Regions from separate parts of the Shewanella sp. MF05913 genome, predicted to be linked through region 2. Evidence: riboswitches for the same ligand, from Rfam matches in the RefSeq annotation. Region 2 holds a riboswitch; the other holds the start of a gene.
The links. A riboswitch is a leader RNA that binds a small molecule or an ion and turns the genes downstream of it on or off. The one in region 2 is predicted to bind thiamine pyrophosphate.
Positions count from the first base shown of each region.

Region 1: linked by a shared signal. The riboswitch ahead of thiC (phosphomethylpyrimidine synthase ThiC) and the one ahead of AC19MV_RS01660 (TonB-dependent receptor) in region 2 are both predicted to bind thiamine pyrophosphate.

Region 1 is NZ_JCAYNT010000003.1:136,389-151,825, reverse strand. Features, by position in the region: gene AC19MV_RS06365 (AsmA family protein) at 1-1,399, shown strand, start outside; gene AC19MV_RS06360 (lytic transglycosylase) at 1,577-3,130, opposite strand; gene gloB (hydroxyacylglutathione hydrolase) at 3,280-4,059, opposite strand; gene AC19MV_RS06350 (methyltransferase domain-containing protein) at 4,171-4,905, shown strand; gene rnhA (ribonuclease HI) at 4,960-5,433, opposite strand; gene dnaQ (DNA polymerase III subunit epsilon) at 5,511-6,239, shown strand; gene AC19MV_RS06335 (TIGR03503 family protein) at 6,310-7,587, shown strand; tRNA gene AC19MV_RS06330 (tRNA-Asp) at 7,995-8,071, shown strand; tRNA gene AC19MV_RS06325 (tRNA-Asp) at 8,160-8,236, shown strand; gene AC19MV_RS06320 (TonB-dependent receptor plug domain-containing protein) at 8,755-10,902, opposite strand; TPP riboswitch at 11,171-11,270, shown strand; gene thiC (phosphomethylpyrimidine synthase ThiC) at 11,477-13,444, shown strand; gene thiE (thiamine phosphate synthase) at 13,444-15,180, shown strand; gene AC19MV_RS06305 (HesA/MoeB/ThiF family protein) at 15,177-15,437, shown strand, end outside.
Region 2 is NZ_JCAYNT010000001.1:366,687-382,123, forward strand. Features, by position in the region: gene AC19MV_RS01635 (M61 family metallopeptidase) at 1-644, opposite strand, end outside; gene hinT (purine nucleoside phosphoramidase) at 847-1,200, shown strand; gene AC19MV_RS01645 (PaaI family thioesterase) at 1,200-1,712, shown strand; gene AC19MV_RS01650 (PaaI family thioesterase) at 1,705-2,172, shown strand; gene AC19MV_RS01655 (YcfL family putative periplasmic lipoprotein) at 2,209-2,601, shown strand; TPP riboswitch at 2,749-2,855, shown strand; gene AC19MV_RS01660 (TonB-dependent receptor) at 2,913-5,114, shown strand; gene AC19MV_RS01665 (hypothetical protein) at 5,164-5,424, shown strand; gene pnuC (nicotinamide riboside transporter PnuC) at 5,430-6,107, shown strand; gene AC19MV_RS01675 (phosphotransferase family protein) at 6,144-7,169, shown strand; gene AC19MV_RS01680 (DUF6279 family lipoprotein) at 7,231-8,076, shown strand; gene AC19MV_RS01685 (HvfX family Cu-binding RiPP maturation protein) at 8,169-8,762, shown strand; gene AC19MV_RS01690 (NAD(P)H nitroreductase) at 8,864-9,412, shown strand; gene AC19MV_RS01695 (transposase) at 9,582-10,556, shown strand; partial or broken gene AC19MV_RS01700 (transposase) at 10,781-10,975, shown strand; partial or broken gene AC19MV_RS01705 (transposase) at 11,280-11,480, shown strand; gene AC19MV_RS01710 (DUF3800 domain-containing protein) at 11,940-13,136, shown strand; gene AC19MV_RS01715 (glutathione S-transferase) at 14,147-14,881, opposite strand; gene trhO (oxygen-dependent tRNA uridine(34) hydroxylase TrhO) at 15,098-15,437, shown strand, end outside.

The DNA.
Region 1 (15,437 bases), on a different contig from region 2:
CAGTGACGCACAAGCAATAGCGTTACAAACATTAGATATCGGCGGAATTGAACTCACCAATACTAATATCAACTTAATTGATATGGCGAGCAATACCACTCAAACATTCAGTTTAAAAAGCTTTACATTAGGGCAATTCAGTTTAGGGCAATTTGCTGATTTTGCTTATGAGTTTTCTGCTACTTTACCAGACATGTCTGTAGCATCTTCGGGTCAAGGTCAGCTTAAAATTGACCAAATGTTAAAGCATATTACGATTAATGATTTTACCATGAGCCATTCTGCGCAAGGCGACAGTTTACCCAACAAGTCGGTGAGTGCTGAAATGACAACTCAAATGGTCATGGCGTTAGAGACTAAAACTGTTGAGTTACAGCTCACAAAACTTTCGGCAATGGATATTGCCGCCACCGGTGACATAAAAGTCAATTACGCAAACAGTATTCCTAAGATTGCGATGACCTTAGATGTCGGTGACATTGATGTTGATGCACTCTTTCCTAAACAAGAAAGCCAAGCAGAAAATAGCACGAGTGACACTGCAACAGTGCCAAGTGCCGAGCCAGATTTGTCTGCGCTTAACACAATTGATTTAAGCGTAAAACTGACGGCAAAGTCGATTAAAGTCAGTAATATGCTGACACAAAATTGGCAGTTAACTATGGCTGTTAAAAAAGGTGTGCTAACGCTGTCGTCATTAACGGCCGATTTGTATGAGGGTAAGCTCGCGTTGAGTGCCAAACTCGATGGACGCAAATCTGTACCTACTTATCAATTTGATAAGAAGCTAACAGGGGTAAACATTAGACCATTATTAATGGATGCTGCTGAAATTGATTTACTTTCTGGTCAAGCGAGTTTTGAAGTCAAAGGCAGTGGTGCAAGTTTGATCCCCGATAACTTGAAAAAGAATCTTGATGCAGTAGGTCAATTTGAAGTTGCCGACGGCTCGCTTTATGGCGTTAACATTCCGCAAATGATCCGCAGCGCTCAACAAAAGCTAAAAGGCGATTTATCTGCCGACAGTAAAGAAGAGTTGAAAACCGATTTTACCAGTTTAACTGGTAGCTTCACCATGAAAGACGCCGTAGTGACCAATCCAGATTTAGCGATGGCTGCTCCTTTAATCCGTTTAAAAGGAAAGGGGACTGCGAATATTGCCTCTGAAGCATTAGATTACACATTAACCACCAGTGTTGTCGGCTCGCTATCTGGACAAGGTGATGCGGTTGATGAGTCTCTTAAAGGGGTTGATATACCCTTAACCATCAAAGGAACGTTCCAAAAGCCTAAATTTGGTATTGATACAAAAGCGTTATTGGAAGGCCAATTCAAAGATGAAGCAGATAAAGCCAAAGAAAAGCTCAAAGAGGGCTTATTTAAAAAGCTGGGTATTTAATCCAGTGATTCAACGCGAGATGCTTAAGCCACAGTGATTTAAAGGTAAGAGAAAAATGACTAGGAATTATTCCTAGTCATAGTAAATAAAATAGTCGTTACAAATAAATAGTGACTACAAACAAAAACGGACAAGTGATAACTTGTCCGTTTTTTATTGCGTATTTACTAATAGCAATTAGCTGTTAGTGACGATCAATTTCAAGATTTGCCCTGGTTGGATAAGCTTACTGTTTTGTAAACTGTTCCACTCAATTAACTCTGCAACGGTCACATTATATTTCGTTGCAATACGTGCTAATGAATCACCAGACTGAACTCGGTAGTTGACCGTTTTCTCTTTACTGGCATTGTTGATAGCCACTTCGTTAGGATAAATAACCAGATTTTTGCCCACAGTCAAAGTTGATTGCTGCTTAAGATTATTCCACTTCATTAATTGTGCTACGGATACTTGCTGAGATTGGGCAATTTTCCATAATGAATCGCCAGACTTAATAGTGTAAGCCTGTTTATTCGGGCTCGATTTAATCACAGCCTTACGAGCAAGGATTTGATCAGCTGTCATGGTCGCTAAATCAGGATCTTTTGCCGCAACAGGGATAATAAGGAATCTGCCGGCAACAATATTGTTACCTTTAATACCGTTACTGCTGCGAATTAACGTCGCCGTTGTTTCAAACTGATCAGCAATGCGGCTAATACTGTCGCCTGATTTAATTTTATAGCGTACCCAGTTAATCCGTGAGTCAGGCTCAACAGTGGCTAATGCACGTTTAAAGCTAGCGGCTTTGTCGCTCGGTACAACGAGCTGATGCGGGCCTTGTGGCGCAGTGGCCCAACGCTTTAAACCTGGATTAATCGCTTTTAAATCGACAATGTCGATTTGAGCTAAGTCAGCGGCTAAATTAATGTCGAGCTGACTTTCAATATTCACCACTTCAATTTGTGGTGAATTTGCAATAGGGGTTAAAGTAATACCATATTTATCTGCATGCTTAATCACATCTGCTAGTGCAAGTAATTGCGGTACGTAATGTGCGGTTTCTTTTGGTAATGATAAAGACCAAAAATCAGTTGGCTTACCTCGGTTTTGGTTATGCTTCACGGCATTTAACACACGGCCTTCACCTGAGTTGTAAGCTGCGATGGTATAAAACCAGTTATTGTCCATTTTAGGATACAGGTATTGCAATAGATCAAGCGCAGCTTTAGTCGATGATGCAACATCTTGTCGCCCGTCATACCACCAGTTGGTTTTAACCCCAAATGATTGTGCCGTAGGCGGTGTTAATTGCCATAAACCTGAAGCATGGCCGCTAGAATACGCTAAAGGGTCAAAACCACTTTCAACGATAGGCAGTAAAGCCAGTTCAATAGGGAGTTTACGCGCTTCGAGTTGTTCAACAATGTAATATAAGAAAGGGCCAGCACGTTGAGTTACAATTTCTAAATGCTTTGGGTTGTCTAAATACCATTGTCGATATTGGGCTACCAGCGCATTGTCGGTAACGGGGAGCTGCATTTTATTGCTGATCCGCAACCATAAGTTATTAACTTCGGCAACTTGCTCTTCTATTTCATCGAGGGTAACGGTTGCAGATTTTTTGCTTTTAGCTTTGATAGCAACACTGTGTTGGTCATTGTCTGATTGCGGCTCAGTGGACTGGAGCGTCTGGCACCCCGTTACCGCCAATAAGCTGCCGGCAATAATGAATAAATTTACGTTCATTGAAGATACACTTCCTCAAGTTCTCAGGCCTTAAAATAAGGATCGAACACACCAAATGCCTATGAGACTCTTTTGGTCATGCTTTAGTTCAGTTTTGCATTGTAGATTAAATCATTTGGCTTGTCTTATTAAAGTGTTTTCATGTTCACCTAAAACTGGTTTTTCCATTCTCTTAATAAAGTAAATGTCTGAATTTCATCAATATTAACAATGTTATAATGGTTCGAAATTGCGACTTGTGTCTCATTTAGATGACAACGTAAGAAAGGGTTTATCGCTTTTTCTGTCGCGATTGTGCTAGGGATAGTCGGGATGTTTCGTGAGCGTAATTGGTCTACTTTTGCCGCGTATTCGTTCAATTTATGATTGTGTGGGGTCACGTGTTGAGCGAAATCGAGATTAGCACGAGTATATTCGTGAGCACAAAATACTTGAGTGTTGTCGGGTAAGTTGGCCAGCATTTTCAACGATTGCAGCATTTGAGTTGGTGTACCTTCAAATAATCGACCGCAGCCACCACTGAATAACGTGTCACCACAAAATAGCTTGTTATCAATATAATATGCGATATGGCCTAACGTATGACCCGGAACCTCCATCACTCTTGTTGCCCCTAAGTGAGGGATGTCAATTGTTGATACCGCGTCGAGGGTCAGTGGCATAGTGATCCCATCAATACGCTCATTACTTGGGCCGTAAACTTCAAGTTTGTGATCAAAATACTCTTGCAGTTGCTTAATACCGCCGGTGTGATCACTGTGATGGTGAGTGATTAAAATACCCACTAAATTTAATTCAGTGGTAGCCAAATAGTCGATAACGCTTGTGGCGCAACCGGGGTCAACGACGTAAGCGTCAAGGCTGTCAGTGTGATGCACTAACCAAAGGTAGTTATCATTAAAAGCGGGAATGGTATGAACGTTAAGCATAATCTGGCTCGAGTGATATTGAATTATCTGTTAGGGTAACGGATAAAACCGAATCACATCAAGTGCAACGCTGTGAAAGTCGGTAAGGTCATTGAGATTGAGGAGTAAGACGTGGCAAACTCAACGTTAGTACCACAACATTGGCATGACTTACCATTTGGCGAAATATTGCAAGCCGAGATTGAAGCGACCCTTGCGCCTTGGTGGCCGCGTATCTTTGGTTATCATTTATTAAAGGTGGGTGCGCTCAGTAGTCAAATCAACAGTTTACATTGTTCTATTGCTCGTCACTTTTCATTGTTTGACGGTCATGACGCCAATATACAAGCGGATCCACATTATTTGCCATTACAACAAAACGCTATTGATGCTGTGGTAAGTTGCTTTTTACTCGAGTTTGAACAAAATCCTTATCAAATTTTACGTGAGTTTGATCGTGTACTCATTAATAGTGGCTATGTATTCATTGTCGGATTTAACCCGGTAAGTCCGATTTTTGCTGGGAAAATCTTACCTAAGTACCAAAGTAACATTCCGTGGAATGGACAGTTTTTTATGCCTTCAAGGGTCAAGGATTGGCTGGGTTTATTAGGATATCAAGTGCTGGCAGACGAGCGTTTAATGCACCATTCATTATTAGGGCCGGTTGGCCGTCAGGCAGAGCATCAACCATGGTGGCAAAAAAGTTTAGCCCATTGGTTACCCAGCACAGGTAGTGTTTATGTGATTGTGGCCCGTAAACTTACGGTACCGTTTACGCCAATTAAAGATAAATCTAAAATTAGCGCACCTAATTGGTCTACCGCCCCGAGTGCCGGACGTACCGGTTTGTCAAAAACCAAATAGCTACAAAGATGTTGATGAGTGAGGATGAATACTCAGTTTTTAAATCAGAGATGACTATTCAGCCTGGTAACCTTCGTCGATTTGTTTGGGTTTTGCTTCTGCGGCTTTTCTGGCTAGAGTATCGCAACGTTCGTTTTCTACATGCCCAGCGTGACCTTTAACCCAACGCCAATCTATAGTGTGTTGTTGGCTTACCGCATCTAAGCGTTTCCATAAGTCGACATTTTTAACCGGCTGCTTGGTTGACGTTATCCAACCTTTCTTTTTCCAACCATGGATCCAAGATGTGATACCTTGGCGCATGTATTGGCTGTCGCTGGTTAAGATAATATTACAAGGTTCAAATAACGCTTCAAGTGCGATAATGGGGGCAAGTAATTCCATGCGATTATTGGTGGTAAGGGCAAAGCCGTCGGCTATTTCATGCGTTTGATGTTGATATTTCATTACCACGCCATAGCCGCCAGGACCCGGGTTGCCTAAACAAGATCCATCAGTAAAAATATACAGCTGTTTGAGTTCGGCCATCAAGTTGTTACCATAGCAAAATATTCGCGCCAGTATACTCAATTTAACTAGGGGCGAGGGCTTAAAGAGTAAAAATTATGAACATTATTTCAAGTGCGAGTCGTCAAGTCATTCTCGATACCGAAACCACAGGTATGAACCAAGCGGGTGGCCCTATTTATGTTGGGCACAGGATCATTGAAATCGGTTGTGTCGAAGTGATAAACCGCCGTTTAACGGGCAGGACGTATCACCAATACATCAATCCAGGCCAATCAATCGATCCCGAGGCCATTGAGGTTCACGGCATTACCAATGAACGCGTGGCCAATGAGCCGCGGTTTCATCAAATTGCATCAGAATTTATCAACTTTATTGACGGCGCTGAGATTGTTGCACATAACGCAAACTTTGATGTGAGCTTTATGGACCATGAGTTTTCAAAACTCAATCCGATCGGGCCGAAAACCAAAGACATTTGCAGTATTTTAGACAGCTTAGCCATTGCCAAGCGATTACACCCTGGGCAAAAGAACAACCTTGATGCCTTATGCCGTCGTTATGGTATTGATAATGGCCGTCGAACCTATCATGGCGCGTTACTCGATGCTGAAATCCTGGCTGACGTTTACTTAATTATGACTGGCGGACAAATTAAGTTTAATTTGTCTAATGAAAAAGCGGGTCAAGAAGGTGGCGGGATAAAAAAGATCGACACATCCGCGTTTAACCTTAAAGTCGTCGGGGCATCGGCCGATGAAATAGTATTACACGAACAACGACTTGACCTCATTGCCAAGTCTGGAAAATGTCTCTGGAGAGGGTAAACCCACCTTTATGACTGTTAGCCTTTCACGTCGCGCCACCATTGCTTGTTTTCTATTGCTATGCCCTATTATGGCGTGGCAATCTTCTGCATTCTCAGCGCCGGTTAAAGCCTCACAAGCTGCAGAGCTTAAGAATCGATTTCGTATTGATTACATGGTGGATAACCTAACCTTGGTTATCCAACGAGATTATGGCTCCGCGCCGGTCGTAGTGGTGCTACCCGATGGCAGTAAATGGTATTCAAATCGACACCCACAATCGGTAAAGTGGGTTGATGGTATCGCTGCTGACATGCTCCACATAGAAAAACCAATGGCGGGCCCGTGGCAGTTACTCGGGCAAGTTACTGAAGGTTCTACTATTCAGAAGCTCTCTAAACTCGACATAGAAGTGCAACCTTTACCACAACCGCTGTTTCAAGGTGAACGTCTCAAAGTGACAGCGCGCCTTTTGGGCGACAACTTAACCATGAGAATGCCCGGATTGGAATACATGGTTGAGTGGACCTCGCGTTTTACCAGCCAGCATATCGTGGGTGATGACAATTTTGCGACAGGCACCATTATTGTTGGTGCCTACAAAGATAATGGCGAAGATTTAGACGAAGCCCCAGATGATGGTATCTTCACAGGGGCTCAAAACTTAGAACAACCCAGTGGGCATTATATATTAAACGTCTCAGCACGTAATAACGTGTTTGAACGTGAGTTTGTGATGCCATTTGAGTTGTCTAAACAGCCCATAAAAGCAGAAATGGTGCCCAACAACGATCCGTTAAAAGGCATTTGGCAAATCCAGTTGTCCGTAGATGAAACTCAAGTCTTGCTTGCAGAAACTCATTTTGAATTTGAATTAGTTGGCCCCGCCGGGTTACAACTACCAATAATTTTGCAAGAACTCACCAGTGCTGATCAAATTTTATATTTACCGAAAGTGACTGAATTTGGTAGCTACCGAGTGAAGGGGACTGTGGTGTCTACCGCGGTAGGTGGACGTGAAATTGTGTTGAATTTACCTGAGATGTTTTTCAATTTAATTGAGCCACCAAAGCCTGGCCCTACAGCTGAGGAGCTCGCAGAGCAAGCTGCAGCCCAAGCGGCGATTGAAGAGCAACTCGCTAAAGATGATGCGATATTTTGGATTGTTACCGTTAATGGTGTGCTATTCCTGTTTGGGATTGTAGGCATTATTGTGTGGCGTAAAAGACAAGCGTTAGCGAAAGCGATGGCGGCGGCAGAAGAGCGTTTAAAGCAAAATCCACCTAAAGAAGAGAAACACCCCGAGAATGAACTTGAAAGCCTAGATTTGGATGACATTGATTTAACCATGCCAGATGATAAAAGCTAATTGATTGTTTTTAAAGTCGATTAATACTTGAATGTGGTCCTTATACCATTCCGCATTAATAAGTGACCACTCAGAATACATCCAGCGGTTTTTGATTAAGGCGTCGCTATGTAGTAATGGTTGTTCCCTTTCAAATAGCGAGAACGCAGAGCAAAAGCGGCTGGGGCATTCCTTTCAGGCGAGTTTTAAAAGGGCTTACACTGCGTTGCATGACTTCGAAAGAGAACAACTATTCATTCAGTCATTCGCCTTGTTTAAGCCCTTTTAAATTCTCGCTGAGAGAGCATTTACTAACGCGGAATGGTATTAAATACAATAATTGTGCATTTTTTAGCTAAACGAGTTAAAACCGTTAAAAAATAGTTGACGATTAATTATCACAACTTTATTATTCAACGCACTTGTGTGGAGCGGTAGTTCAGTTGGTTAGAATACCGGCCTGTCACGCCGGGGGTCGCGGGTTCGAGTCCCGTCCGCTCCGCCATTCAAGTGACTGTTTACATTTAATAAAATTAATATTTATGCGATTATTTTTTCAAGTTTAATTTTATTAAGTGTAAACAAACCGTTTTGGAGCGGTAGTTCAGTTGGTTAGAATACCGGCCTGTCACGCCGGGGGTCGCGGGTTCGAGTCCCGTCCGCTCCGCCAAATAGATAAGCCCTTACAGTAATGTAAGGGCTTTTTTATTATTTTTAATTTCCAGCATCTTCAACTTCTTCAACATTCGATCACGACACTGGTCGCGAGTTCACTCATTCAAGGTCAGCGTCCGCTGTGCCAAATAATTAAGCCCTTACAGTAATGTAAGGGCTTTTTTATTATTTTTAATTTCCAGTATCTTAAATATCTTCAACATTCGATCACGACACTGGTCGCGAGTTCACTCATTCAAGGTCAGCGTCCGCTCCGCCAAATAGATAAGCCCTTACAGTAATGTAAGGGCTTTTTTATTGCTTAAGATTTCTATTCTCAAAGCATCAAAGCACTTGTACATATGAGATTCTAAACAAAGACTGTCATGCCTAGTCTCGCGGGTTCACTCATACAAGGTACCGCCCGCTGTGCCAAACAATTAAGCCCTTACAGCAATGTAAGGGCTTTTTATTCAATTATGTGTGCTTATGTCAGTACAGAAAAACAATGTTCCCTAGGCTGGGTAGGTCGCGTTAAAACGCATAGTTGACGCTGAGCTCTACTGAACGGCCGGCGCCATTCATTTGGGTGAAGCCTTGGGTGTTATCTTGTTTATATTGCGCAATACTCACCCCACCTAAAGGCAGTTGGTAATATTCATCAAGTAAGTTGTTTACTGCCAGAGTCATGGTTGCACCTTGCCATTCAATACTGCTTGAGATGTTCAGTAGTGAATAACTGTCAGTGGTGTTTTCAAGGCGATTATTGTCGACCCGATCTTTTGTCGCCACCCATTGCCAGCTAATACTATTGTTCCAATCTCCTCGTTGATGTTGAAGTGTTAACTCGCTCTGTAATGGTTTGATTTGATATAGAGGCGTATGGGTATCGTTTCTTTCGCCATGAGTGGCACTGATATTGGCTGCAACAACCCACTTACCATTATCGTTTTCTGTTAACAGGTAACTCGCATCTGCGCGCGAGCCATAAATTGTCGCATCGACATTGGTAAATTGTAAAATATTACGGCGGTTTAGCTCGATGCTCGTGCTATTAACGCTACCAATAACATCAGCATCAATATAGTCATTGATATCGCTATACCAGGCGGTAACTGAGGCCGTGAAATCAGTTTGCACTAAGGTATATGCGGCGCTAAGAGTGCGAGCCGTTTCATGGTTTAAATCGGGATTACCTACATAGCCATTAGCATCGCCATACCAACCTATCATGGTTGTCGCCATCGTACTTTGGCCCCAACTGTAGCGTTCATATAAGTTTGGTGCACGGCCTTTTTGAGCTAAACCAAATTCGATGATTTCGGTATCGCTTAATTGATATCGTGCTAATAATGTGGCATCAATAATATGGTCATGTCGTGGTCGATAAAGCTGATTAAATTCATCTGCTGCCAACGCATTAACGTTACTCATGCCCATCATACTCATGCTGTTATAAGGTTGCACCTCACCAGTAGTGGTCGTGACATATTCATAGCGAACACCCGCAGATATCCACCATTGTGTATTTAGCGTTTGTTGCCATTCACCGTAAACCGCAGCGCGTTTGCGTTTACCGTCATTAATATTGACGTAATCATTTGGGCCCATCATGGATGAACCTTCAATAGCAGGCCAAGTATCATCAAGTTGATAAAGATAATATTCTTGTCCAAGCAATAACGTATTGTCATTACTCATAGGGAGTTGCCAATGCAATAGGTAGCTAAAATCTTTACCTGTGGTTTCCATCGGCATCATGCCGGTTTTTTCTGGCGTGAAGAAACCCATATCATGTTCGACACTGTGCCAATTGGCTTGAGCACTAAATAGACCCTCATTTTCAAGTGCTAATTGATAACGCAGTATTGCACCATAACTGTCGTTGTTGGTCATATCCATATACTGATTGGCGAACCCCTGATATGGAATATGTTGATGGGTTAATTTAATGGCAAGTTGTTGGGTATCATCATGCCATGCTGCAATTAAGGCATGGTTTTGTGCTTGATATAGCGTGTCTAACACGGTGTCGCCATTACCATCGGTATAACTGTTGGCGTCTTCAAAAGCGCCTTGGTAGCTAAAGCTCAGTGCTTTACTGGCGACGGTGGCATTGACACTAGCTAAAGTAGTATCGCTAACACTTCGATAACCAGCAGACACATTACCTCTATGCCATGTAAGTTGGTCTGTTAAGGAAAACTCTGGGTTAAAACTATTGATTTTAATCACACCGGCAATGTTATCTCCACCAGCACTGACCGGCGACACACCTGCAACCACTTGAGCTGAGGTAATTTGACTTGCTGCCACGTAAGATAGTGGTGGATTCATGTAATTGGCACATGATGAAGTAATGTCATTACCGTCGATAAGTACTTTAATGCGATCGCCCATCATGCCGTTCAAAATAGGTAAGGCTGAAACACCGCCCGCTTGTGAAAACTCAACACCTTGTTTTGACAGTAAGCGTTCCGCTGAACCTAATAAATCTTTATTGCCGTTTTGTTGACCGTGGACTTCAACTCTTTCAATGTCTGAATGTGTGTCTTGTGTGGATGGCTGTGCTGTAACAGGCGTAGACAACACTACCATTATGGCGAAAGATATTGATGAGTAAGCAGTGTTAAAATTATGATTGGATTTAATGCTTTGTGTTTTTAATGTGGTCAAAATCATCACCGTATTTATTCTATTATAAATTAGGATGAATATTTTTCATCGCTAGTTGTTTGTATTAGAAAATTATAACCTACTAATAAATCGATGGAATGCGACATATTGCCGCACCTAGAATGATGACTTTTCTGCAGTGTGAATCAGCTTGTGTGAACTCAGCCGCAGCATCATGGTTTTGGATATGACTGCTCTGTTTTAGAGTGAATAAAGTGAAATGCGTGCGAAATTTAATGCTTGTTTTTTTATTGTAAGCTTGCTTATACTGCTGAACATCTTGTCGGAGTGCCATTATGGCTGAGACCGTTTATTCGGGATCCGTTGAACCTGATCAGGCTAGAACCTGCGAAGGAAACAAGCGTAATAATCGTTTTTATTACGGCATCATGTTGATAATTTAGCGCTTTGGTTGATGGTTTTTTACATCCATTTATTTACTTAACCTAAGCCTAAATCGATACAGACAGTGTCATTGTAATGATTGGTTATTTATATGCGTCACGATCTCTTTGTGGCTCATAGCTTTGCTCAACACCTCTCCTGACAAGCAACTCTACTCTTATAAATGAGGTTGCTAATGTCACATTCAAACCGTCGTCAGACACGAGCGAAAGCTCAACAATTTATCGATACCCTTAAACCGTTACAACACCCAAATTCTGAAAAAGTCTATCTGCAAGGCAGCCGTCCCGATCTGCTGGTGGCCATGAGGCAAATCCATCAATCCAGCACTCGAACGGGGGGCACAGATAAGCTTCCTATCACCGAGGCAAACCCTGCCATTATGGTGTACGACTGCGCAGGGCCTTATTCCGATCCCCATGCTGATATTGATGTCCGTCGTGGTTTAGCTCCATTACGTCGAACCTGGATTGAAGAGCGTCAAGACACTGAGCAATTAACCCATGCAAGTTCTGGCTTTACTCAGCAACGTTTAGCTGATGATGGTTTAGATCATTTACGATTTGACGGACTTAATGCACCACGACGCGCCAAAGCCGGCAAACGCGTCACGCAAATGCACTACGCTAGGCAAGGGATTATTACCCTAGAAATGGAATACATTGCCATTCGTGAAAATATGGCGCGCGCCGATGTGCATGACACCGTACTCACACAACACGCTCCCGGTGAAGCGTTTGGTGCGCACATTGGCCAACTGATCACCCCAGAATTCGTGCGTGATGAAGTGGCAAGAGGTAGGGCTATTATTCCACTTAATATTAATCATCCTGAAGCTGAACCCATGATTATAGGGCGTAATTTTTTGGTTAAAGTGAATGCCAATATTGGTAATTCAGCCGTAACGTCATCTATTGAAGAAGAGGTAGAGAAGTTAGTCTGGTCAACGCGTTGGGGCGCCGACACCGTAATGGACTTATCTACGGGGCGTTATATTCATGAAACCCGCGAGTGGATCATTCGTAACTCTCCCGTGCCTATTGGTACTGTGCCTATTTATCAAGCACTTGAGAAGGTTAATGGGGTTGCTGAAGATCTTAATTGGGAAATATTTCGCGACACACTCATAGAACAAGCTGAGCAGGGCGTTGATTACTTTACCATCCATGCCGGCGTGTTATTACGCTATGTGCCGATGACGGCCAAGCGTCTAACGGGCATTGTTTCTCGTGGTGGTTCCATTATGGCCAAGTGGTGCTTAAGCCATCACAAAGAAAGTTTTTTGTATGAACACTTTGAAGACATTTGCCAAATTTGTGCCCAATACGATGTGTCGTTATCACTCGGTGATGGTATGCGCCCAGGCTCTATTGCTGATGCCAATGATGAAGCGCAATTTGCTGAGTTAGCCACCCTAGGTGAGTTAGTCAAAATAGCCTGGCAATATGATGTACAGACCATAATCGAGGGTCCCGGCCATGTGCCAATGCAACTGATTAAAGTCAATATGGAAAAACAGCTTAGCCTGTGCGATGAAGCGCCATTTTACACATTAGGCCCACAAACGACGGATATTGCTCCCGGTTACGATCACTTCACATCTGGTATTGGTGCGGCAATGATGGCCTGGTATGGCGTGGCGATGCTGTGTTATGTCACTCCAAAAGAGCATTTAGGCTTACCCAATAAAAACGATGTAAAACAAGGGCTAATTGCTTACAAAATTGCAGCTCATGCCGCGGATGTTGCCAAAGGGCATCCCGGGGCACAAGTGCGTGACAATGCGTTATCTAAGGCGCGCTTTGAGTTTCGTTGGGAAGATCAATATAACCTAGGCTTAGATCCCGACACCGCACGTGCGTATCACGATGAATCCCTACCGCAAGAATCAGCAAAAGTGGCTCACTTTTGCTCTATGTGCGGGCCTAAATTTTGTTCAATGAAAATCACCCAGGAAGTGCGTGATTACGCTAAATCTCTTGAAGATGCTAACACTCATGCCAAAGTGCAACACATTGAATTAACCACGGCGACTGATTATAACACCTTGGCTATGAAGCAAAAATCGGCTGAATTTAAAGCATCGGGTTCGGCTATTTATCATGAAGTCTCTGCGGCAAAGGCTAAAGAAGGGGTGGAGTAATGGCGACAGGTACGCACGCTAAAATCGATAACCTTATGCCTAAACCCATTGTTTGGACCATTGCGGGTTCTGACAGTGGCGGCGGCGCGGGTATACAAGCTGACCTACTGACAATGCACGATCTTCAATGCCATGGTTGCAGCGTGATTAGCAGCATTACTGCGCAAAATAGTGTGAATGTGACTCTCGTTGAAGCCGTTTCTGAGCAGATGCTAATTTCGCAGTTAGATACTTTATGGGCTGATTTAACGCCGGTTGCGATTAAAATTGGCTTATTGGCCAATCAACAACAAATCGATATCGTTGCAAAATGGTTATCGCGATTAAGCCGGCTTTGCACATTACCTTTTGTGGTTCTCGATCCTGTGATGGTAGCCAGCAGTGGCGCGCAATTTTGTCAGCAAGCTATCAATTTTACGCCATTTGCAGGCTTAATCAGCTTGCTCACACCAAATCAGCATGAATTGTTTCGTTTAAGCTCGACATTATTATTGGAAAATACCAATCCAAGTAATGCCGATCCCAGTAATAAAAGGCCTAGGCATAGAGATTCTAGTCACACATTAACAAATCAACAAACTTCCGATACCAATACCGATAGCAACACAGATAACGATGAACTGAGCATGATAATGGCGGCTAAATGGCTTGCTAATCATTATCGTTGTCATGTACTGGCTAAAGGTGGCGATGCTGCTTGGCAACAGCAGCTAGCCACAGATGTTTATGTGACACGTAGTGTGGTGGGGGCGAGCCATATTCATGATAATCAAGTGTTTAAACTCACCACCCCCAGAGTGAATACTAACAATAATCATGGCAGCGGTTGTACGCTGTCATCGGCAGTAGCGTGTTTTGTGGCGCATCAATTTGTGATTCATGACGCGATTGTGTTGGCAAAAGCTTATGTCAATAAAGGCTTAAGTGACAGTTATGCTATTGGTGCAGGGCCTGGCGTATTGGCACGTTCAGGCTGGCCTAACGAGTTAATTGCTATGCCGATCATTTCAAACGTTGAGGATAATATTACTTATCGCAGCAATAAGACCTTTCGGCCTGTGGTGACGCCATTAGGCGTTTACCCCGTGCTGGACTCGTTATCACAGTTGCACTCTGTTCTCGAGGCTGGGTGCCGTACCGTGCAGTTTAGAGTTAAATTATCTCAACCTATTAACGAGTTAACGTTACAGGCATTAGAGCAAAGTATTATTGATGCGATTGCTCTGGGGCGCGAATTTAACGCGCAACTGTTTATCAACGATCACTGGCAATTAGCCATAAAACACCGTGCATTTGGGGTGCATCTTGGCCAGGAAGATTTAGCCAGTGCAAATCTGGAGGCAATAGCTGAGGCAGGTTTGGCCTTAGGCATATCGAGTCATAGCTATTTTGAAGCGTTGTTAGCCCACCAATGTAAACCGTCTTATATCGCATTAGGTCATATTTATCCTACCACGACCAAGCAAATGCCATCAGCGCCTCAAGGGGTGACTAAATTAACGCATTATGTGAATTTGTTGGGCAAACATTATCCCACTGTAGCCATTGGCGGCGTTGATGTTGAGCGTCTTGAGCGACTGGCGAGCAGTAAAGTGGGAGATGTTGCTGTTGTCAGAGCGATAACTCAAGCGAGTCATCCCAGTGAGGCATATCGTTTAATGCATCAACGTTGGCTGCAACTCACTCGAGGCCATCAAGTGCCTAAGGTTATGAGTGCGTTTAAGGAGGCGATATGAAAGCGTTAACGGACAAGCAATATCGACAGTATTCGCGCACCATGTTGCTTAACGACATTGGTGAAACAGGGCAGTTGGCGATTATAAATAGTCAGGTGGCCATTATTGGTTTGGGTGGACTCGGTCAGCTGGTGGTGCAATATCTTGCTGCCGCAGGCGTTAAGCACTTTATGCTAGTAGACCATGATGTGGTGGCGCTCGATAATTTACCAAGACAATTATTATACAGTGAGGCCGATATTGGTCAGCATAAAGTC
Region 2 (15,437 bases):
AAGTTAATTTGATACTCGCAAATGGCGGTTAAATCCTTAGCCAGGCGAGTCATATTGGCGCGATGTTTACCACTTAATACGATATCGTGGGGCACTCCAGCAGCATAAAAGGTTTCGATGCTCAGCTCGCCCATTTCAACGGGATGATCGATTAAGTCATCGTAGTTTGGTGCGCTAAAATCACCAAAACCAAATTGTTCGCCAGCGGTTCTGTTCATGCTGGTGGCCAAAGTCCAGTGGCTTAATTCGGCTAATGCGGGTTTAGCTATGGTGACCTGGTGCGGGTGTAATTCAAGCCCTTTGGCGGCTAAAAATACGCTACTGCCATTAAAGAAACCGTGGTTTGTATCAAGGTGGGCGGTACGTACCGATAAATCCCAGGCGTAAATTTGATAGCATAATATGATGTCGCTACCCTGGTTATTTACCTGCCAGGTTTGCTTATCTAACTGGGTGACGGTTAATGCTTGTTGATTTTCTGTGGCGTCAATTTCGATAATGTTTTTAGCAAAATCACGGATCATGTAACTGCCAGGTAACCAGGCCGGTAGGTAAAAAACTTGTGACGGTGAGGCTTGGGTGACGGTGAGAGTGACTTCAAATAAGTGCGCTTTAGGATCGATCGCATGGATATGATAATGCATAAAGAATTCCAAATAGTAGAAGCGTTGCAATCAAAAGGATTGAGCTATAATCGACAATGCTGCCAAAAATGACTCGGTTAAGCAAACGAATCCCATTTTCTGTAAAAGATAACTGATTTATTGAGTTTTTTCTGGAGTCAGAGATCAAAGACTTGTTACTATCATCATTAGCAAAATGCTGTCATTCATTAAGGATCCTAAAATGGCCGAAGAAACCATATTCAGTAAAATTATTCGTCGTGAAATTCCAGCCGATATTTTATATCAAGATGAACTCGTCACTGCATTTCGTGATATCGCTCCGCAAGCGCCCACGCACATACTTATTATTCCTAACCATTTAATCGCCACGGCAAATGATGTCAAAGCATCAGATGAAAAAGCCTTAGGCCGAATGATGACCGTAGCGGCTAAATTAGCCGATGAAGCAGGCATTGCAGAAGATGGCTATCGTTTGATTATGAATTGTAATAAACATGGTGGCCAAGAGGTATACCATATTCATATGCATCTTTTAGGCGGTAAGCCATTAGGTCCAATGCTGAGCCGCGACTAATGAAAATTAACAGTGATTTTTTCCCATTAACTGAAGTGGCCACTCGTTTTGTTAACCAACTGGCTCAGTGTCGTCGCTTAGGGTTAAGTGTTAAAGAAGCCAGTGAGCATCACGTATTAATTGAGTTGCCATACAGCCAGGATATTATTGGTTACCCTGATACGGGTGTGATCCATGGTGGGGTGATTACCACCCTCATCGACACCGCTTGCGGCACCGCAGTGGTGTGCGCCATTTTAAAAAAATATCAATCGCTTGAGTTGTCACCAACATTAGATTTACGGGTCGATTACATGAAGCCTGCTGAGCCACATAAACCGGTTTATGCCTTTGCAGAGTGTTACCGTTTATCGTCTAGTGTGGCCTTTACCCGCGCGATTGCCTATCAAGAAAGTATTGATGAACCGATTGCCCATGCGGTAGGTTCATTTATGCGTATTAGCCCTGAAATGGTTGGCGAAGAGTTTCGTCAGGCGTTAATGGGAAACTTGCCGGAGAGTCAGCATGACTGAGCAAACAACCCAGGTGGCATCAAGTGAGTTGGATGTTCAAGATGTGGTAAAGCGTGCCATTGAGTTAAATGACTACAGTTATTTGCTTGAAAAAGTGCCGTACTCACAATTTATTGGTATGTCTGTAGCCCGTTTTGGCGACGAAATGGTATTTAGATTACCCGCAAAAGATGACAATATCGGCAATCCCATTCTACCGGCTATTCACGGTGGCGTGATTGCAGGCTTTATGGAAATGTCGGCCATTGTGCAATTAATGGTGTTTATGCAGGCCAAAAAGGTGCCTAAAATTGTCGACTTTTCAATTGACTATTTACGCGCAGGTTTACATCAAGACACCTTTGCAGAATGTAAAATTACCCGTCAAGGGCGCCGCGTGGCCAATGTGAGTATCAATTGTTGGCAAACCAATCGTAAGCAATTGATTGCCACAGCCAGAGCGCATTTTTTATTAGATTAATAACCCAAACCGCCAGTAACATTTAAGGAAAAGATTATGAAACTCGCATCGATTATCGTACTCACATCAACGTTGTTACTTGGCGCTTGTGCTCACAACACCGCGGGTATTGCCCTTGACTCTAATGGGCAAGTTCGCGTTGATAGCAGCTCTTTTGCCAGTGATGTCAATGTCACTGATATTGCGTCAATTATGGTGGGCGACTTAGTTAAAGCCTCGGCGTTAATTCAGAGTAAATCGAGCACAGACTTACGCGTGCAATACAAATTTACCTGGTTTGATGCCAACGGTTATACCATTGAAAATGAGGCAACAAGTTGGAAGTCGGTCAAATTACATGGCATGCAACAATTGCAAGTCAGTGCAGTAGCACCTAATACTCAAGTCAGTCATTTTGAGGTATACGTGCGCGAAACCTACTCTGATTAACGCTTTAAATTCGTATTTTGTACACGCTGTTTATTGCTTGTTTGATACGACAAAGGCACTAGCATAATGTCGACATTGGCAAAGTGCTTTTTGTGTTATCAAATTGTATGACGGATCGTGTAATCAGATTTTAGATAGTTTATACTCGTGGCCGCCAAGGGGTGTTCAGCAATACTGAACTGAGATGTCGTTAAGACGAACCCTTAGAACCTGATCCGGCTTATACCGGCGTAGGAATGGGCCACACTATCTTTAAGTGCACCTCTTATTCGCTACTCTTGCCGGATCTCAAAATAACTATTTGAGGTCCTATGTTCACGAAAAAATCTACCGGGTTAACCCACACCCCAATTGCCTTAGCGGTTATCGCAGCACTAAGCTCGCCGATTGTTTTAGCCAAAACGGCTGATGTTGAGCGCGTAACTCCCGAATATGAAAAAATGGAAGTCATTGTTGTTAATGCTGATTTTAGTAATATCAGCCTTGATAAAATGCCATCGAGCGTGACCGTTATTGATGCTCAGCAACTTGAAGACGAAGGTGCGCAGCATTTTGAAGATGTGCTGAATTCCATTGCTAACTTTAACTGGTCTGGTGGTAGCTCTCGTCCTAAATACTTCCAAATCCGCGGTGTCGGTGAGCAAGAGCAATACCAGGGCGCGCCAAACTCATCGGTTGGCTTTGTAGTCGATGATATTGATTTATCAGGGCTTGGCATGGTGTCGAGCATGTATGACATGCAACAGGTTGAAGTGCTGCGCGGACCGCAAGGGACTCAATATGGTGCCAATGCCTTAGCGGGATTAATTTATCTAAAAAGTAATGACCCTACCGATTCATTTGAGCATGGCGCAAAAGTTAGCGTTGGCGATGATGATTTACGCACTTTTTCTGGCTTTAGTTCTGGGCCATTAAATGACTCAGGCAAATTGCTGTATCGGGTATCGGTTGAACAACATACTCAAAATGGTTACCGAGATAATCTGTACCTAAATAGTGACGACAGCAATCAACGTGACGAGCTCAGTGCCCGCGCTAAATTACGCTGGTATGCCACAGACGATTTACAAATTGATTTGACCTTATTACATGCCAATTTCGATAACGGTTATGATGCCTGGACACTAGACAACAACACCACTAATACCTTAACAGACCAACCAGGTATTGATGCGCAAGAAACAACAGGTGCTGGGCTTAAGTTTATTTATACCGGTGCCACAGCATTTGACTTCACCTCGCTCACCTCCATTGCGCAAACTGACCACCACCACGCATATGACGGTGACTGGGCAAACCCAGATTACTGGGCCAGCAAGCAATGTACCTTGTACGATGATGACTACAACGTCACAGGCAGCGAGCCATGTGAGTACGATTATACCTGGGATAAAGAAGGCGACCGCCAAACGCTTACCCAGGAGTTTCGTTTATCATCAAAAGATGCCGGGCGAATTTTTGCAGGTAGCACTGATTGGTTAGTGGGTGTATATGCCATGAACCTCAATGAAGATAATGACTTATATTCAGAATACAACACCTGGCCAGATGAAGTGTTACAGTCGAGCTACGAAGCCACAAATTATGCTGTGTTTGCTCAATTAGACAGTCATTTAGGCAATGATTATTTGTTGTCTACCGGTTTGCGTTTTGAGCAAAGAGACAGTGAATACCGCGACAGTAATAATGATAATTTTGATCCGTCAGAAAACATGTGGGGCGGTCATATCGCCTTATCAAAAGCCATTAATAGCAATCATAATGCTTATGCACGCATTGCGCGAGGCTATAAAGCGGGTGGCTTTAATATGACGTTGCCAACAGAATTAGCCAACAAAAAAGAGTTTGATACCGAGATTTTATATAACTACGAAATCGGCATGAAATCGACTTGGTTAGACGGCAAGGTTGACTCGACATTGGCAATATTCTTCATGGATCGTGAAGATCAACAAGTGTCAGCCTCTTTACAAGACCCAGATAATCCACAACGATTTGTATTATTTACTGAAAATGCCGGTAGCTCACAAAACTACGGCGCTGAAGTCGATGCTAAATGGTACATCACTGAAAATATTGAGTTTTACGGCAGCATTGGTTGGTTAGAAACAGAATACGGCCAGTATGAATACAGTGACAAATACGGTTCGATTATTGATTTGTCGGGTCGTGAGCTCGCCCATTCTCCTAATTTTACCTACAGTGCCGGTATGACGTATGTCGCCGATTCGGGCTGGTTTGCTAATATCAATGCCAGTGGCAAAAGTGATTTTTATTACTCAGACAGCAACGAGTCAACATCAGATGCATACACCATTTATAATGCCCGCCTAGGTTACGAAACAGCAACATGGTCGGCTTACTTATGGGGCCGTAATTTATTTGATAAAGAGTACGGTGTGCGCGGCTTCTATTTTGGTAACGAACCCGACTTAGATTGGGCCGACAAACAATACATTCGTTATGGCGACCCTCGCCAAGTGGGTGTGACGTTCGACTATAAATTTATGTAAGTTCAACTGCGGCATCACCCGGTGCCGCATACCGTTTAGGAAATGAACAATGAAATTAACCGCAGAAATTAGTATGTATCCATTCAACGAAAACTACCTTGATCCAATCAAGTGGTTTATTGGCCGTGTTGATAGCTACAACAATATTGAACGTGTCACCAATGCCATGGCAACACAAGTGTGCGGTGAGTACGCAGATGTTATGTCAATGCTGGCCATTGAAATGCAAGCTGCTCACGAGAAGTGGGGCAAAGCCGTATTTGTGTGCAAGTTTATTGGTGGCGAACTTAACCTAAGTCATAGCGAATAACAGCCATGAATGACGTGATGTTAGCCATTCAACAAGCTTTTAGCGAAGCGTCGGTCATGACATTTTGGGAAGCCATTGCCGTCATGTTTGCGCTGGCTTACCTTATTCTGGCAATGCGGACTAACATTTGGTGTTGGTCGGCCGCGTTTCTGAGCACCGCCATTTACACGGTATTGTTTTGGAATGTGTCGCTATTAATGGAGTCGGTGCTCAATATTTATTACATGGGCATGGCCGTTTATGGTTATTGGCTGTGGTTGCATGTGCCGCCTGTGCAGGAATCTCAACACCATGAAGTGAATACACAACTGAGCATTAGCAGTTGGTCGTTGACGACTCACAGTATTGTTATCGCCGTTACTGCTTTGGTATCGATAGTGGTGGGATACGGTATGGCGAATTACACCAGTGCAGCATTTCCCTATATCGATGCAGCCACCACCTGTTTTGCGGTTGTTACCACGTACTTAGTGGCTAAAAAAGTGCTCGAGAACTGGCTGTACTGGGTGGTGATAGATTTGGTTTCTATCTACCTCTACTTCCAAAAAGGACTGATGTTGACCTCAGGTTTGTTTATTCTATATGTTGCAATGGCCGTTGGCGGTTACATGATGTGGCGTAAAAAATATCAACATTCCATTGTTAAACAAGATAAGCTTTCTCAACAGGCAATTAGTGTATAATCACAGCATTATCAGATTGTTATTGCGGTAAAATTTATGTCATCACCTTTACTCACGTTACCCAGTGAGTTCATTAATATGTTGCAGCAGGCAATACCCGCTGCAACATATCACTCATTATTAACGCAATGCACTGCCGTTACCTTATTAAATACTGGCTTAAGTAACCAAAATTATTTGTTGTCTTGCCCCTTGGGTGACAAGGTGTTGCGCGTCAATCAACGCCACAGTCATTGGTGTAATAGGGCGCTTGAGGTTGAATGTTGGCAATCTGCTATCGCGGCAAATATTGCGCCGAAACTCGAGTGGGTAAGTAACGACAAGCAATTTTATTTAAGTGATTTTGTCGCTCAACCGCAAGGCGATTGGAGCCAGTTCTCATCCATGTTTGGCCATTCATCTACTCGTCCATTGACAGCTATGACTCATCCGAATGTGGATGTGGTTGCTTTGTTGGCGCAATTGTTTGCTTCGCTGAGCCAATTACCCGTACCGTCTAAAAGCATGAGTGTGAGTGCACAATGGCAGCAATATGCTTTGCAATTAGATGCGATGAGTCAGCAACAAACTGACGCCCAGTGGCATCACGCATGGCAAACATTGCAGGGTATGAACATGCGTATAAGGCATTGGTTATCACAGCTTGAATCTTGTGTTTTATTGCCTATTTTTTGTCATCGCGACTTAACCCCACACAATTTACTGTTAAGTCCCGCACCTGTTAATAGCGCATTGCCGCAAAGTAAACTATTTTGTATTGATTATGAGTATGCTATTACCAGCCATCCATTGTTTGATTTAGCCAGCACTGTAGCTACCCATAACTTAACAGAAGACCAAGTGGCGCAATTAACTCACAAGGTTATTGTGCAATATTGCCAAATGTCGAGTTTGACCGATGTAGCCGCCGCTAAAGCGGCAATGCCTGCTGCGATAAACTGTTTTTGGTTATTCTCGGCAATGTGGTCACTGCTTATGGCGGCTAATGAATCTCAACAAGATACATTAGCGATGGCTAAATACATTAAGTTTTACAATCAATACTTAGCCCTGATCCATTAATCAACGTATCTTCAGGTTGTTTGGGTATAGTATAGATTCACCTAATTTTGAGGGACCAATTGTGACCAAAAAACTGTTGTTATTATTGTGCTGTACGGTTTTATTTGTAGGCTGTTCAACCAAGGTGAGCTATTTCTTTCTCGATTGGGCCATCGAGTGGGAAGTTGAAGAATATGTTGATTTAAATCGTGATCAGCAAGATAAATTTGATCAACTTGTTGAAAAGTTTTTAGTATGGCATCGACAAGATGAATTACCTCGATACCGCGATCAGCTAACCTTATTATCAACTCAAGCCAATGAATATTCATTAACACCAGAGTTATGGCAGCAACAAGTCACTATGGCTAAAGCGCACTGGTATCGAATTTTTAATGTGGTCATGCCAGACTTACTCCCCATAGTAGCAAGCTTTGATGACAAACAAGTTCAACAGGTATTAACTCAGCTTAAAAAAGAGCAAAAAGAGTTAATTGAAGAATACGCCGGTAAAGAGCAAAGTGAACTGATAACAGACTCAGACAAACGTATCGAAAAACAGTTAAAAGAATGGACAGGTAGTGTCAGTGAGGCGCAACAGCAGATTATTCATCAAGCCAATACAGAGCGTTTAGCCACCTTAGATATGTGGTTAGAATACCGTCACGAATGGCTACGACAATTTGAGCAAGCTTTATTGCGCCGTAATGAGGCTGACTATTTTACCGCACAAATGACACGCTTACTCACCGCACCTGATGAGCTAAAGTCATCTGTTTATCAAAATAATGTCACTGAGAATACACATAAGTTTGGGGTGATGATAATTGCTTTAAACCAAAGCTTTAGCGACAAACAGCGCAAACACTTTAATGGTAAATTAACCGAGTTAGTTGACGATTTAACCGAATTGCACTTAGATAAATAACTGAACCTCACTGAGATACCTCAGCGTAAATTGAAAGATTTTGCCGCTAAAGCAGGTCTTTTCATTCACTACACATTTAGGACGAATTATTTATGCAGGCGTTAATCGGGTTATATCAACAATTTCTACACGTGGTTAAGCATTCAGAAGGCTTAGCCGCTTTGGCCTTAAGGCTTTATCTTGCGCCCGTATTAATGCAAGCAGGCTATAATAAACTGTCTCATTTTGACGACACCGCAGCCTGGTTTGGAAACCCTGATTGGGGTTTAGGCTTACCTATGCCAGAGCAGATGACAGCATTAGCGGCAGGTACCGAGCTAATTGGCGGGGCATTATTGTTGGTGGGATTAGCCACTCGATTAGTCGCACTGCCTATGATGATCACCATGCTAGTGGCAGCATTTGCAGTGCATTTACCTAATGGATGGTTAGCTATTGCCGATGCCAGTTCATGGCTTGCCAATGAAAACGTGATGGCATCAGCAGAAAAACTGGCCGCGGCTAAATCTATTTTACAACAACATGGTAATTACGAATGGCTGACCAGCTCTGGCAATTTTGTGATTTTAAATAATGGTATCGAATTCGCCATTACTTACTTATTCATGTTGTTAGCGTTATTGGTTATTGGCGGTGGACGTTACACCAGTGTCGACTATTTTATTAGCCGTCGCTTATTAAAGTAGTGTTGTTCACTCAGTCGATGAAACCCGTTTAATTAATCCCACCAAATTGGTGGGATTTTTGTTAATATCATTCGCATAATTTTACTTGAAAGGATTGAACCTTGGACGCAACACAACTGTTATTGACTCGCCAGTCAACACCTCGTCTAGTCGCCCCAGCACCAACGGCAGAACAACTGACTTTTTTACTCGACGCCGCAGCTAGAGTACCCGATCACGGCGCACTAACACCTTGGGAATTCATTATTGCCGTTGACGATGGTTTAGCAAAATTGGCTGATGTTTTTGTTGCCGCAGCCAAAGCACAAGGTGCCGACGACGCCATGATAACTAAGGCCGGCAATATGCCATATCGTGCACCTATGGTGATAACCGTTGTTGCCAAAACGCAACAGCATGACAAAGTGCCAGTTTTAGAGCAACATATCGCAGCAGGCTGCGCCACCATGGCCATGCAACAAGCTGCATTCGCTTTAGGTATTGGCGCAGTATGGCGCAGTGGTGATTTTGCTTTTAATGCTGATGTGAATGCCGCATTAGGATTAGCCGCAGACGATCAAATTGTGGGCTTTTTATATGTCGGCACCCCAGCAGTCGTCGCACCCACTAAACCGCTTAAAAGTGGCCAGCAATTTGCGCGTTATTTGTAAGCAACGTAAGGTCATAACGTTTCGGGGTTATGACCAGTGGCCATCTTCATGTTGATGCATGGCCTGCGGCCACTAACGTAAACATAAAACATGGCCACCCACCCTAAATGGATAAAAATCAAACAACCTACTAGGCTTAGTTACCTTTAACTCAGGCAGGTAATCTAAGATGGCTAGACCAAGACAAACTATCGTTAGTTTAGAAGATACGCCTTACTATCACTGCTGCTCTCGTGTGGTACGTAAGGCATTTCTATGTGGAATTGATAAATCTACTGGTGATAACTTTGAGCATCGGCGCGAGTGGGTCGATTCCCGCATTCTAGAGTTAGCGACCATCTTTGCTATTGATATCTGTGCTTATGCCGTGATGAGTAATCACTTACATGTGGTTATAAAAGTCGATGCTGACAAAGCAAAAAAGTGGTCAGATAAAGAAGTGCTCATTCAATGGCACAAGGGCTTTAAAGGTACGTTGCTCACGCACAAATACCTTAAAGAAGACCTTAACCAGTTTGAACTTCAAACGGTTAATGAATGCATTACCGAATACCGTAAGCGCTTAATTGATATCAGTTGGTTTATGCGCTCACTCAGTGAGCCCATCGCCAGAATGGCCAACAAAGAAGATAAATGTACCGGAAGATTCTGGGAAGGACGTTTTAAGTCTCAAGCACTGCTTGATGAAGCCGCAGTATTAGCCTGTATGGCCTATGTTGATTTAAACCCGGTCAGAGCCAATATGGCCACAACTCCAGAAACCTCAGATTACACCAGTATTCAACGTCGAATAAATTCAGCGATGAAAGGCGAGCAACCAACAGAACTATTACCGTTTGTGGGTAATGAGCGTTTAAATATGCCTAACGGGTTAATGTTCAGCGTGAAAGACTACATTGTACTGGTTGAAGATACCGGTCGGATTATTCGAGAAGATAAGCGTGGCGCCATTAGTTCAAGCAGCCAGGACATACTCAATCGGCTCAATATTCCTGCCGAAAACTGGTTGAAAATCACCACAGAATTTGGCGCATTATTTAAAGGTGCTGTCGGTGCCTTACCTGCCTTAACCGAATATTGTGAGCACCTGGAACGAAAACGACGACAAGGCGCGGCAAATTGTCAGCGCTGGCTGTGCGCTTAAGCATTAATTCTTGAAAAACCACCATCTTCCTTATACTTGATAGATATCAAGATATTCTGCTGTGCTGAATGTCTTAGATGACCATAAATCACTCATTTAACGATAGTATTTTAATCATATCGAAAAATTTTATGAGTTGATCACATAGTTCGTAACCCTCGCCAAAACCATGAAAACGAGTTATGTTATTTGTACAAATTATGGGTGGCTTCTTTTCCTCTCCCATTAGCTCAAGCAGCCAGGACATACTGAATAGGCTAAATATCCCCGCAGAGAATTGGCTTAAAATCACAACAGAATTTGGCGCATTATTTAAAGGTGCTGTCGGTGCCTTACCTGCCTTAACCGAATATTGTGAGCACCTGGAACGAAAACGACGACAAGGCGCGGCAAATTGTCAGCGCTGGCTGTGCGCTTAAGCATTAATTCTTGAAAAACCACCATCTTCCTTATACTTGATAGATATCAAGATATTCTGCTGTGCTGAATGTCTTAGATGACCATAAATCACTCATTTAACGATAGTATTTTAATCATATCGAAAAATTTTATGAGTTGATCACATAGTTCGTAACCCTCGCCAAAACCATGAAAACGAGTTATGTTATTTGTACAAATTATGGGTGGCTTCTTTTCCTCGGGTGAAAACTTTGAGCATCGGCGTGAGTGGTTCGATGCGGGCATTCTTGAGTTAGCGACGATCTTTGCCATTGATATCTGTGTGGCGCCATTAGTTCAAGCAGCCAGGACATACTGAATAGATTCAACATCCCCGAAGATAATTGGCTTAAAATCACAACAGAGTTCGGTTCATTATTTAAAGGCATTGTAGGAGCATTACCTGCCATAACCGAATATTGCGAGCATTTAGACCGAAAACGACGACAAGGCGCTGAAAATTGTCTGCGCTGGCTGTGCACTTAAGTCATAATCCCCGATCAAATTACAATTCTTTTACTTGATTGATATCAAGTTTTCCTGCTGTGCCGAATTTTTTATATGATAGGTAAACTATTCATTTAACGCTAATTTTTAACCATGTTGATTAACGTTGGTGAGTTGAGTACATCTAGCAGAATTATCGCCAAAGCAATGAAAATGAGATATGTTATTTGTGCAAGTTGTGGGTGACTAGTGAGTAAAGCAAGTTTGTCTGAATATTCGTTGGGTCATCCAGATGATCCAAACAAGCTATGGAATCTAACTAAAACACTGGCTAAGGAAGCTGGCATCAAAGTTAACGCAGGGAAGTTGAAGGCTCGGTACGGTGCAGTCATGCGAAATATCATCTGCGTTTGAATCTTCTAACAAATAATTGCAGCGGTGCAATTTACAATGCACTTTTATTACCCTCAGAGTTGGGCGTGAAGAGTCAGGGAGCGTATGAGTAAGAATAGTAAATCTAAGAGAGATGCCAAAAAAAAGGCGAAAACGCATCAGCATAACAAAAAGCAAGATTTAGTAATGCGCGCAAAGCAAAAAATCCCAACGATCTTTCTTGATGAATCAGGAAATACAGGCTCGAATTTACTTGATCCAGACCAGCCTGTTTTCTCTCTATCTAGCTGTATATTTTCTGAAAAAGAATCTGAGAAGCTACTAGGTCTTGTAGATTCCAATTCTCCACATGAAGCACATTTTAAAAATCTGAAACGGAGAAAATCTGGTCAAGATGGCATCATTAGGCTAATGAGTAGCCAGTTACTTAACACAAAAAATGTGAAAATATACATATTTTTCAAGGAGTTCATGGTGACAACCAAGATCGTCGATCTTCTTGTCGAGCACATGTTACACGAGTTGGGCGAAGACCTTTATGTAAACGGAATGAATATCGCTCTCTCAAACATGCTTTATTACTGTTTGCCATCATTTTGCGACAAGGATTTAGTTCAATCTATGTACAAATCCTTTGTGGTAATGATTCGGGACCAAAAACAGGGCGATATTGATAACTTTTACAACAGTCTTGAAAAAGTAAAAGAGTCTTCGTCTAGCGAGGATTTTAAAAAAGACATTGACTTTATTATTGCTACTAAAAATTGTATCCATGATGCTCTTATTGGTATTGACAAATTTTCCTTAGATCCATCAATACCAGCATTGTTTAGTCACTGTGCTCAATGGGGAGACGCATATCCGGGAGGTTTCCACATCATTCATGATGATTCTCATAGCATCGAAAAGCAAAGACTCTTGTTTGCACAATTTATGGATTGGACTCAGGACGAGGTAGAGATTGGTTACGATCGAAGGAAATATAACCTCCCTCTTAAAGGAAAGTCTTTAAAGTTTGCTAGCTCCAAAGATTATTCACAAATTCAGGTGGCTGACATCATCGCCAGCTCATTTTCATACTGGGCCGCAGGAGTTAGTCGCGGCGAGGCCGAGGATTACTTATTTTTAGAGCTTAACAAGCTTAATTTAGATCGATTTGTTGGCCACAATAAAATTTGGCCAACAATGGATGTAACACCAGAGGATTTAGGCACAGTACATGATGGTGGTCTGAATGCTGCAAACTATACTTCATTCTTTTTAGAAAAAGCTATCCCTAATCCAGATGTTGCGAACACTTAGCAAATAATTTAACTACGCGCTTTTCAAGCGCCGGACGCTGCAAACCTGCGCAAATTATTGAGACGTTAACCAATAGAAATACTTATCCGAAATAGACGCTTTAGGGCCAAAGCTTTAACTCGGAAATGTCCAAAAACGAGTTGATCTTAGCTTTCAAATTCCCAAATTCAACTCTGAACTTGAGGCCGTTGAAGAAAATGACGTGAGCTAGCCATGGATGGCGGGCTAGCTTTAGAGGGGAAGGGACGCCCCATCTGAAGCGTTAGCATTTTCGAATAAGGCCGAAGCAGGCTTCAAATGCGGTCAAAAAGCTGGATTGATCCACGTCGCGAAATTATCGCTTTTCAGATAATTTTGATGTGGCGGCTGGGTGATCCAAGAGGGAATAGCCGTTGGTTTCCTCTTGGTCTGGTGTGGGCGAAGCGCCACGACTTTGATGGTAGCATGCCATATGTACAAAAGTACAAAAGTACAAAAGTACAAAAGTACAAAAGTACAACACCTGGATCCCGGCTAAAAAGCACTGCCGGTACGACAAGGAAGGTGGGTAACAAGCTTTGTTCAATAATGTATTAATGCGGATTGGTATAGAGAATCAATTAGACGTTTATTCGCTAAATGCTAAACGCCAAAGCAATACCCTAAAACAAATCTAATCGTAAAATTCGAGTGGTAAGATATTTTGATAAACGTAGTAACCTAGCGGGCCCATCAATAGGCTTAGCATGGACCACAACAAACGTTGGGCATTTTTGATATGTGCTTTCGAGGTAAAGGCTCGATAGCAAAAGTGAATGTGCAATATCATTAAAGCGATAAGCATAAAGACTAATGTAATATCCATATTATTCATGTCATGTTCCTTTGCATTGCAGCAATGACGTTAATTAAGTGTAAGCTTAAATTAAAATTCTGCAGTAAAAAATTCGAAAATCCGCTTTCAACTCTGCAATTCATTCTTACATTGCTAATTTACTGCAAAATTAAACAGAATAATAGTCAGTAAACCATTAAATATTCATAATTTTTTCATTTTTACACAAAGGTATGATTTTTACTTGTTGATGTTGTGTTTGTTTGAACTGCATCATACTTCTTTCAGGTAACCACAATGCGTACTTATGCATTACGGCCAAAAAGAGTGAACTGTTCACTAAACTCTGTAACCATTGGTAAACATTGGGGTAGGGTAAAGCCTTAAACCAACCTGGTTCGACATTCGCAAACTGGCGAATAAATGGAAAAATAGCAAAATCAGCCATGGTTGGGCTATCTGCAAATAAGTACGCTTGTTGGGTTAATTTATCTTCTAATAACTGCAAAAATATTTCTGCCTGTTGGCGATACCAGGTTTGGCTGTGTTCAGGGAACCTGTCTGCATATTTATACTTATCTAACCAGGGCTTAAAATCATGATCGTTTGCTTTAATTAACGCATGTGTTTGTGGCTTTGGTAACTCATCAAGTAATGTTTGATAAGCCTCGAGCGTTAACCAGGGTGAGTGTGGGTCTGGATGATGTGTCAGTGCATACTGCATAATCTCAATGCTTTCAGCGATGACCTGTTCCTTTGTGGTGATTAATATTGGCACTGTGCCTTTTGCCGATACCGCGAGCATCTCTTGCGGTTTATTTTTGAGTTCGATTTCACGCACGATGGGGTTTAACGTGCTTAAATGTAAACCTATTCGGGCACGCATGGCATAGGGGCATCGACGAAACGTGTACAATATAGCTGAATTCATAAAGTCACTTTTAAAAAATGAGAAAACATTTGTGCCAAACAACCAAGACACCCGCTGAGGTCGACAGTTTAAGGCTAATTTACTTGCAGATCGAATTTTTGAGTGTGTTTTAATGGTGATTTGGGTATACTTTCCGCCGTTTTTTTGAGTTAGCGCACGGTGCGTTAGCATTATATGCACTGGAAGTTAAGTTCCAGCCAGCGGAGTTATTATTGTATGCAAGACACTCATTTAGCCCAAACATCGCCCACTCAAGTCGTTGTGTGTGCTCTTTATAAGTTTGTCGCTTTGCCTCATTTTGAGTCGATCCGTCAGCCATTATTGTCAGTAATGGAGCAAAACGAAGTGAAAGGGACTTTGTTATTGGCTCAGGAAGGTATTAACGGCACTGTGGCGAGTACACAACAAGGTATCAATAACTTACTGGGTTGGTTAGATACGCAACCTGGGTTAGATCATATCGTGACCAAAGTGTCGTTTGACACTGAGATGCCTTTTTATCGCACCAAAGTGAAGCTTAAAAAAGAAATCGTCACCATGGGTGTTGAAGGTATTG